4 regions of the Chitinimonas koreensis genome follow, and region 1 is predicted to be linked to each of the others. Evidence: predicted binding sites of a transcription regulator. Region 1 holds the regulator's gene; each other region holds the start of a gene.
What was found. The regulator sigma-54, encoded in region 1, starts transcription at its own class of promoters, with help from an activator protein. The targets are predictions, from matches to a motif close to CTGGCACGCTTCATGCTT.
Positions count from the first base shown of each region.

Region 2: a site for sigma-54 is predicted at 1,234-1,251, ahead of H9L41_RS05705 (nitrate/nitrite transporter). Genes of this name have one in related genera too.
Region 3: a site for sigma-54 is predicted at 664-681, ahead of glnK (P-II family nitrogen regulator). Genes of this name have one in related genera too.
Region 4: a site for sigma-54 is predicted at 999-1,016, ahead of H9L41_RS06295 (CmpA/NrtA family ABC transporter substrate-binding protein). Genes of this name have one in related genera too.

Region 1 is NZ_CP060704.1:525,290-527,487, reverse strand. Features, by position in the region: gene lptB (LPS export ABC transporter ATP-binding protein) at 1-54, shown strand, start outside; gene H9L41_RS02105 (RNA polymerase factor sigma-54) at 76-1,557, shown strand; gene hpf (ribosome hibernation-promoting factor, HPF/YfiA family) at 1,622-1,957, shown strand.
Region 2 is NZ_CP060704.1:1,335,872-1,338,069, forward strand. Features, by position in the region: gene H9L41_RS05705 (nitrate/nitrite transporter) at 1-1,045, opposite strand, end outside; gene H9L41_RS05710 (S41 family peptidase) at 1,471-2,198, shown strand, end outside.
Region 3 is NZ_CP060704.1:5,338,350-5,340,547, reverse strand. Features, by position in the region: gene hemL (glutamate-1-semialdehyde 2,1-aminomutase) at 1-37, shown strand, start outside; gene H9L41_RS22755 (accessory factor UbiK family protein) at 208-489, opposite strand; gene glnK (P-II family nitrogen regulator) at 728-1,066, shown strand; gene H9L41_RS22745 (ammonium transporter) at 1,089-2,198, shown strand, end outside.
Region 4 is NZ_CP060704.1:1,473,561-1,475,758, forward strand. Features, by position in the region: gene H9L41_RS06295 (CmpA/NrtA family ABC transporter substrate-binding protein) at 1-774, opposite strand, end outside; gene ilvM (acetolactate synthase 2 small subunit) at 1,499-1,750, shown strand; gene H9L41_RS06305 (hypothetical protein) at 1,891-2,061, opposite strand; gene H9L41_RS06310 (ANTAR domain-containing response regulator) at 2,177-2,198, opposite strand, start outside.

The sequences.
Region 1 (2,198 bases):
GTCTATAACGACAATGTGCGCCGGGTCTATCTCGGCGAGCATTTCAAACTCTGAGCCGCGCACCCAAAGACCGGCATGAAACCATCCCTCCAGCTCAAGCTCTCCCAGTCCCTCACGCTGACGCCGCAACTGCAGCAGTCGATCAAGCTGCTGCAGCTGTCCACGCTCGATCTGAACCAGGAGATCGAACGATTCCTGCAGGACAACCCGATGCTCGAGCGCGAGGACGAGGGTGAGCCCGAGACCCACGCGGTCCGCGAGGACGGCGCGCCGGCCGAAGGCCCGGCCGACTACGCCGCGCCGACGGCCGAGGCGCCGCCGGCGGCGGCCGAGGACGCGCCGGCCGGCGAGCCCGACTTCGACTTCGACGACGCGCTCGGCGACAACTACTGGAGCGAGGCCGCCGGCGGCGGCCGCCAGCGCGAGGACGACGACGAGTTCGACCCGCATGCCAACGTCGCCCGCGTGTTCACGCTGCGCGAGCACCTGCTCGAGCAGCTCGGCCTGCTGCCGATCAGCCAGCGCGACCACGCGGTCGCCACCCTGGTGATCGACGCGCTCGACGACGACGGCTACCTGACCACCCCGCTCGAAGAAATCTTCGAGCTGATCCCGGAATCACTGCGGGAGGAGCTCGAGATCGAGCTCGAGGAATTGCAGGTCGCCTGGCAATTGATCCGCCAGCTGGAACCCGCCGGCGTCGGCGCGGTCAACCTGGGTGATTGCCTGACCCTGCAGCTCAAGCAGTTCCATGCCGACGAAGCGGCCTGCGCGCTGGCCTGCACGGTGGTCGCCGACTGCCTCGATTTATTGGCGAACAAGGACTACAGTAGGCTCAAGAAGACGCTCAAATGCGACGACGAGGAACTGAAGGCGGCGCAGACGCTGATCCAGCGTCTCAACCCTCGCCCCGGTGCCGCGTTCGGCGCGACCGACACCCGCTACGTCGTGGCCGACGTGGTGGTCAAGAAGCAGCGGCAGGGCTGGACGGTTCAGCTCAACGAAGCCGCGATGCCCAAGCTCAAGGTGAACCAGTTGTACGCCAACATCCTGCGACAACACCGCGAAAACGGAGCCGGCCTGTCGGGCCAGTTGCAGGAGGCCAAGTGGCTGATCAAGAACGTCCAGCAGCGCTTCGAAACCATCCTCCGCGTCGCCCAGGCCATCGTCGAGAAACAGCAGCGCTTCTTCGAGCACGGCGAGGTCGCCATGCGCCCGCTGGTGCTGCGCGACATCGCCGAGGAGCTCGACCTGCATGAATCGACCATCTCGCGCGTGACCACCCAGAAGTACATGCTCACGCCGCGCGGCATCTACGAGTTCAAGTATTTCTTCGGCAGCCACGTCGAGACCGACTCCGGCGGCGAATGCTCGGCCATCGCCATCAAGGCGCTGATCAAGCAGCTGATCCAGAACGAAGACGGCAAGAAGCCGTTGAGCGACAGCACGATCGCCGACGTGCTCGGCAAGCAGGGCATCAACGTCGCCCGCCGTACCGTCGCCAAATACCGTGAAGCCTTGCAAATCCCTCCCGTGAACCAAAGAAAGTCCCTATAGCCGCCACCGACTCCCGCAGTCCGGGCGTCGGCCCGGCGGCATCCTTCAGCACAAGGAGAGTTGTATGAACCTGACCATCAGTGGGCACCATCTCGACGTCACCCCGGCCATCCGCGACTACGTGGAAACCAAGCTGGAACGCGTGACGCGCCACTTCGACCACGTCATCGACATGAACGTCACCCTGTCGGTCGACAAGCTGCAGCAGAAGGTCGAGGTCAACGTCCACCTGCGAGGCAAGGACATCCACGTCGAGGCCTGCGAGCCCGACATGTATGCCGCCATCGACCTGGTCGCGGACAAGCTCGATCGACAGGTCCTCAAGCACAAGGAAAAGCGCTACGGCGACCGTCACGCCGAACCGTTGAAGTACCAGGAGAGCGAACAGCCCGCCGCGTGAGCGGACTTGCAGCACACCTAATCGCACGCGAGGGCGCGGGAACGGTACAGGGACACCGTTCCCGCTTTTCTTTTGCGTGACCGCCGGCGCGCGAAGGCGGGAATCCATGCCTGCCGGAGCGGTCTGAACCGCATGCCGATCGATTTCACCGCAACGGGACTGCCGGCGAGCAAGCGCTCCTTGTCGCGCCCTCTGGCCGGCGTACAATGGCGGCCTCTCCGCGCCGCCGGCGCCGAACCCA
Region 2 (2,198 bases), 810 kb from region 1:
GGAAGCCGCCGATGCCGCCGGCCATGCCGACAAGCCCGGTCATCACCCCGATCTCGCGGCGGAAGCGCTGCGGTACCAGCTGGAACACCGCGCCGTTGCCCATGCCCAGCCACAGCATGCCGGCCACCAGGGCGGTCAGCGCCATCCAGGCCTCGGGCAGGTCGCGGCCGACCAGCCACAGGCAGGCCGAGGCCAGCGTGTACAGCACCAGCAGCGAGCGGATGCCGCCGACGCGGTCGGCCAGCGCGCCGCCGATCGGCCGCATCAGGGAACCGGCGAACACGCACAGCGCGGTGTAGAAGCCGGCCTTGACCGGGTCGAGCCCGTACTGGTCGTTGAAATAGACGGTGAGCGAGGAGGCGAGGCCGGAGAAGCCGCCGAAGGTGACGCAGTAGAAGAACATGAACCACCAGGCGTCGCGGTCGCGCAGCACGGCGAGGTAGGCCGACAGCTTCTTGGCCGGCGGGCAGTCGGGGCTGTCGCGGGCGAAAGCCAGGTAGACCAGGAAGACCAGCGCCAGCGGCGCCAGCGCCAGGCCGAACACCGCGTTCCAGCCGAAAGCCTTGGCCAGCGAGGGCGCGAACAGCGCGGCGATGGCGGTGCCCGAGTTGCCGGCGCCGGCGATGCCCATGGCGGCGCCCTGGTAGTGCGGCGGATACCAGCGGCTGGCCAGCGGCAGCGCCACCGCGAACGAGGCGCCGGCCACGCCGAGGAAGACCGCCAGCAGCATCACCTGGCCGAAGCTGTGCACGCCGGCCAGCCAGGCCACCGCCAGCGCCGCCATCACGATCAGTTGGCCGATCGCGCCGGCGCGCTTGGGCCGCAGGTGGTCGACCAGCACGCCCATCACCAGCCGCAGCAGCGCGCCGGCCAGCAGCGGGGTGGCCACCATCAGGCCTTTCTGCGCCGGGGTGAGGCCGAGGTCGCGGGCGATGTGCACCGCCAGCGGGCCGAGCAGCACCCAGACCATGAAACTCAGGTCGAAATAGAGGAAGGCCGACAGCAGCGTGGGCGGGTGGCCCGCTTTCCAGAAACCCTTGTCCATCTGTGTTCTCCATGCGTGAAGACGCAAAAAAGGCGTCCGCGCTGGGCGGCGGGTCTGCGATGAGAGACCGCCGCGTAGCGAGGACGCCTTTGTCCGGATTCGAGGGTTCGACGTTGAACCGTTGTCTTGCCAGGCCAGCGGTCCGCCGTTGAACCGTTGGGTGCTGCTTCATTCTGGCGGAACGCTAACAGCAACTGCCGTGCCAGCGTCGTGGCCTAGCTGGATCAAGGGCTTGCAGGCATGATGGCCGCGGCGCGGCCCGGTCCGTGCGCGCGGTTTGTGCATTGCAGCAGCGGCATGCACCGCAGCTGTGCGGAGCGGCGGCGGCCGTCGCGGCCGGCCGGCTTGTATGACACCGGGCTTCCCGCTACCCTCGCGCCCTTTCTGAAAACGCACCGGCCCGTCGCCCGGGGAGGAAAACAGCCATGTCGTCCAACAAGAACAACGCGCCGTCCGGCGTCCTCGCCACGCTCGCGCTGGCCCTGCTGCTGGCCGGTTGCGGCGGCGGCGGCGAAGGATCGGGCCCGGCGCCATGGAACGGCGGCGGGAGCAACGGCGGTGGCGGCGTGGCGGTGGCGCAGAAGTGCGCGGCCAACAACCCGTACCGCCAGGACGCCAGCGCGGCCACCACGCCGGGCACCCTGGCCGACGAGAAGGCCTGGCTGCGCGCCTACATGGGCGAGGCCTACCTGTGGTACGGCGAGATCCCGGCGGTGAACGCCGCGGCGGCGGCCTACTCGGACGAGCGCGACGTCTACGGCTCGCTCGACAACTATTTCGAAGCGCTGAAGACGCCGGCGCGCACCGCCTCGGGCAAGCGCAAGGACCAGTTCAGCTTCATCTACCCGACCCGGGAATGGGATGCGCTGTCGCAGTCGGGCGCGGTGCTCGGCTACGGCATCGAGTGGCACATGACCAGCAGCACGCCGCCGCGCGGCCTGCGCGTGGCCTACGTCGAGCCGGGCTCGCCGGCGGCGGCGGCCGGCGTGCTGCGCGGCGACGTGCTGGTGAGCGCCGACGGCATCCCTGCCGACGCCAGCGCGTCGTCGGAAGTGGCGCTGATGAACGCCGCGCTCTACCCGACCGGCGCCGGCCGCCACGGCTTCGTGTTCAGCCGAGCCGGCGTGGTGCAGCCGGCGCTGCAGCTCGACGC
Region 3 (2,198 bases), 840 kb from region 1:
CGCTGCGGCGGCGCGAGTGTTCGCCAAGTTGGGCTGAGCCGTCGAGCCCAAACAAAAAAGCCGCCCTCGGGCGGCTTTTTTGTTTGGTGTGCCGTTGCAGGAGCGGCTTCCGCCGCGAATTGCTTCAGGTCTGCGCTGAACCCGTTCGCGGCGGAAGCCGCTCTTGCATGAGGCGGCTTCCGCCGACGTGACCAGACGGCGGAAGGATCAGAAATCGTCCTGCGGATTGTCCACTTCGCCGGCCGGCGCGGCCGCCGAGTGATGCGCCTCCAGCGCGGCGATGCGCGCCTCGAGCTTGGCCAGCGTCTCGCGCGTCTTGGCCAGCACCGCCTGTTGGACTTCGAATTCTTCGCGGGTGACCAGGTCCAGCTTGGCGAAGCCGGCAGTCAGCACGGCACGGACGTTCTTCTCGATGTCGCGGGCCGGGCCGGTGGAGAGGACCTCGGACAGTTTGCCGCTCACTTCGTCGAACAGCTTCTGGGCAAGCATGGTGTGCTCCTGAAAATTGGAAGAATCGGCTGCAAGTCTAGCAAATCCCGCCGTCGGACCGGGCGGCGCACCATCGTCTTGCACTGCCCAAGATGGTGCACCAACAGGGTGCGAGGCGTGCGGGAATTCCCTCGGCATTCAGGCCATGTATTTGATCTGAAAGGAAATATAAACATGGCACGGGGCGTGCTAACCGGATTCCACCGAGTTCCCGGTTTTCAACTTCCAAGGAGCGAAGATGAAGTTCGTTAGCGCCATCATCAAGCCGTTCAAGCTTGACGAGGTGCGGGAAGCCCTCTCCGCCATCGGCGTGCAGGGCGTCACCGTCACCGAGGTCAAGGGTTTCGGCCGTCAGAAGGGCCACACCGAGCTGTACCGCGGTGCGGAATACGTGGTCGATTTCCTGCCCAAGGTCAAGCTCGAGATCGCCGTCAAGGACGACCTGCTCGAGCAGGTGATCGAAGCCGTCGAGAAGTCGGCCAATACCGGCAAGATCGGCGACGGCAAGATCTTCGTGTTCGATCTCGAACAAGTCATCCGCATCCGCACCGGCGAGACCGGCGCGGACGCGCTCTAAGCCCCGCCCAGGGAGGACAGAGATGAAAAAACTGCTTACCGCATTGGCGCTGATCGGCGCCATGAGCCTCGGCGCAGCCGGCTCGGCCTGGGCGGAAGAGGCCCCGGCGGCCGCGCCCGCCGCCACGGCCGAAGCCGCAGCCCCGGCAGCCGAAGCGCCCGCCGCCCCGGCCGCGCCCGATGCCCCCAAGCCGGCCGAGGCCGCCGCGGCACCCGCCGCCGAAGCCGCACCGGCCGCTGCCGCTCCGGCGGCCGCCGCGCCCGCGCCGGTCGTCAACAAGGGCGACAACGCCTGGATCTTCGTCGCCACCGCCTTCGTGATCCTGATGTCGATCCCCGGCCTCGCGCTGTTCTACGGCGGCCTGGTGCGCGGCAAGAACATGCTCAGCGTGCTGATGCAGGTGTTCGTGGTGTTCTCGCTGATCAGCGTGCTGTGGGTGGTCTACGGCTACAGCGTGGCCTTCACCGACGGCGGCGGTCTCAACGCCGTGGCGGGTGGCTTCAGCAAGCTGTTCCTCAAGGGCGTGACGCCCGACTCGGTGGCCGCCACCTGGTCCAAGGGCGTGGTGATCTCCGAGCTGATCTACGTGGTGTTCCAGGGCGCTTTCGCGGCCATCACCTGCGGCCTGATCGTCGGTGCCTTCGCCGAGCGCGCCAAGTTCGCCGCGGTGCTGGCCTTCGTGGTGATCTGGTTCAGCTTCAGCTACCTGCCGATGGCGCACATGGTGTGGTACTGGGCCGGTCCGGACGTCTACACCGACGCCAAGGCGGCCGAGGCGGCCACCGCAGCGGCCGGCTGGTTGTTCGCCAAGGGCGCGCTGGACTTCGCCGGCGGCACCGTGGTGCACATCAACGCCGCCGTCGCCGGCCTGGTCGGCGCCTACTTCGTCGGCAAGCGCGTGGGCTACGGCCGCGAAGCGATGACGCCGCACAACCTGACCCTGACCATGGTCGGCGCCTCGCTGCTGTGGTTCGGCTGGTTCGGCTTCAATGCCGGCTCGGCGCTCGAAGCCAACGGCATCGCCGCGCTGGCCTTCATCAACACCTGGGTCGCCACCGCCCTGGCCGCACTGGCCTGGACCGGCGTGGAATGGATCTGGAAGGGCAAGCCCTCTATGCTGGGCGCAGCCTCC
Region 4 (2,198 bases), 950 kb from region 1:
CACCCGGCGCCGGTTGGCCTGGGCGTCGATCCAGCGCGAGGCGTCGAGCAGCGCCATCACCAGCGCGCGCGCGGTGTTGGGGTGACGGCGGGCGAAGGCCGCGGTGGTACCGAGCACCTTCTCCGGATGGCCGGGCCAGATCGCCTGGCTGGTCGCCGCGGTGAAGCCGGCGCGCTCGGCGATCGCGCGCTGGTGCCACGGCTCGCCGGCGCAGAAGCCGTCCATGTTGCCGACGCGCATGTGCGCCACCATCTGCGGCGGCGGCACCACGATGGTGTTCACGTCGCGCAGCGGATCGATGCCGTGGGCCGCCAGCCAGTAGTACAGCCACATGGCGTGGGTGCCGGTCGGGAAGGTCTGGGCGAAGGTCAGCGTGCGCGGCGCGGCGCGGGCCTTGCGGGCGAGCCGCTCGCCGTCGGTCGCGCCGTCGGCCGCCAGCCGGCTCGACAGGGTGATGGCCTGGCCGTTCTGGTTCAGCGTCATCAGCACGTTCATGTCGCACTGCGGCCCGCCGATGCCCATCTGCACGCCGTAGACCAGGCCGTACAGCGCATGGGCGGCGTCGAGCTCGCCGCCGGCCAGCTTGTCGCGGATCGCGGCCCAGCTCGCCTCGCGCCGCGGCACGATGCGGATGCCGTACTTGCGGTCGAAGCCGAGCACGGCGGCCATCACCACCGAGGCGCAGTCGGTCAGCGGGATGAAGCCGACCTGGACCTCTTCCTTTTCCGGCCGGTCGCTGCCGGCTGGATGCATCACTTCGGCGGGCTGTTCCATGCGGTTTCCTGTGCTGTGTGCCGCCCGAAAAAAAAAACGGCGCACTCCGACCGGTCGAGCCAGCCAAAGGACGCCGTTGTCCCTGGGCGCAGACGGCGAACCGCCCGTGCCACCGGAGCTATCCGCCGGCGGTCGAAACCGCCGGCTTGGGCTCCCAATCAGACTCCCCAACGAATCTGTAGCGTGATCCGGCTCGCCATTGAGCCGCGCTTCGAGGGTCGATATAGCAGGAGCCGTGCCAGCCCGTGGCGGCACTTCCGCGGCCGGCCTCGCCGAGGCGAGCAAGCGATTGGTTCGAAACGGTTTTTGCGATCATGGCGAGGTCCGCGGCGATCGGCCGGCGCCGCCATTCCCGCCGGCCGGCCCGCCCTCTGCGGCGCGGATGCGGCGCCGCAGCACGAAGCGGCCGTTGCGCTGCACCGCGGCTGGGCGGCGAGCGGGCCGGCCGCCTCAAAACGGCGCGCTTGCCAAGCCGCGCGCGCGGCGGTTAGAGTGCGGACAGCTTCCAACCGTATGACGCATCGCAACACGCCATGATCCGCCGTCCCGCCATCACCATGATTAAACGCACCGCGACCAAATCGTCGCGGGGCGCGCTGTGGTGTGCGCGGAAGGGAAGCTAGAACGCAAGCCCCATCCGCCGAATACCCAGAAGCCCCCGAGTCCAGCAGACCGGGGGCTTCGTCTTTTCAGGCCCGCCAAGGCCGCATAACGGAGAAACACGATGCCCAAGCAACTGACCCTGAGCGTGGACAACAACAGCGATGCGCTCGAGCGCGTGCTGCGCGTGGTGCGCCACCGCGGCTTCGCGGTGCGCCGCATGGAGGCGACGCTGCCCGAGACCGGCGAGCGGATGGAGGTGCTGCTCGAGATCGACAGCCCGCGGCCGTCCTGGCACCTGGTGTCGCAGCTGGCCAAGCTCGGCGAGGTGCGCACGCTGGCGTTGCGCGGCGAGGCGGTCAGCGTGTCGCTGTAAGGCCGGCCGTGAACGTTGTTGCAGGTGTTGTCGTAGGAGCGGCTTCAGCCGCGAATGGCAGAGGAGCACCGCCGTTCGCGGCTGAAGCCGCTCCTACAGGGGGCAGGCGAGCGTGAGCTTGCTGGCAGGCAGCAAGATCCTCACAAGACGCCGAACAGCTTCAGGACGATGAGCAGGCTGAGCGGAACGCCCAGCAGCCAGAGGATGAACATTTTCATGATGTCGCTTCCTTGTGGTTCGGCAGGGTGCCGGTTGGGCGGATCGGAGCCGGGCTCCGGGCCTGACAAGGAAGTCCGCAGCTTGCGTGCCATCGTTCTTGATGGCGCAAGCAATTGATATTTATGGATTTCGTATTCGGGCCGATGAGCGTCGGCGCGGTAATGCTTACACCGGGTCGGTAAGCTCTACCGGCCGCGGCCCGGCGGTTCAGCCGAGCAGCTCGCTCGCC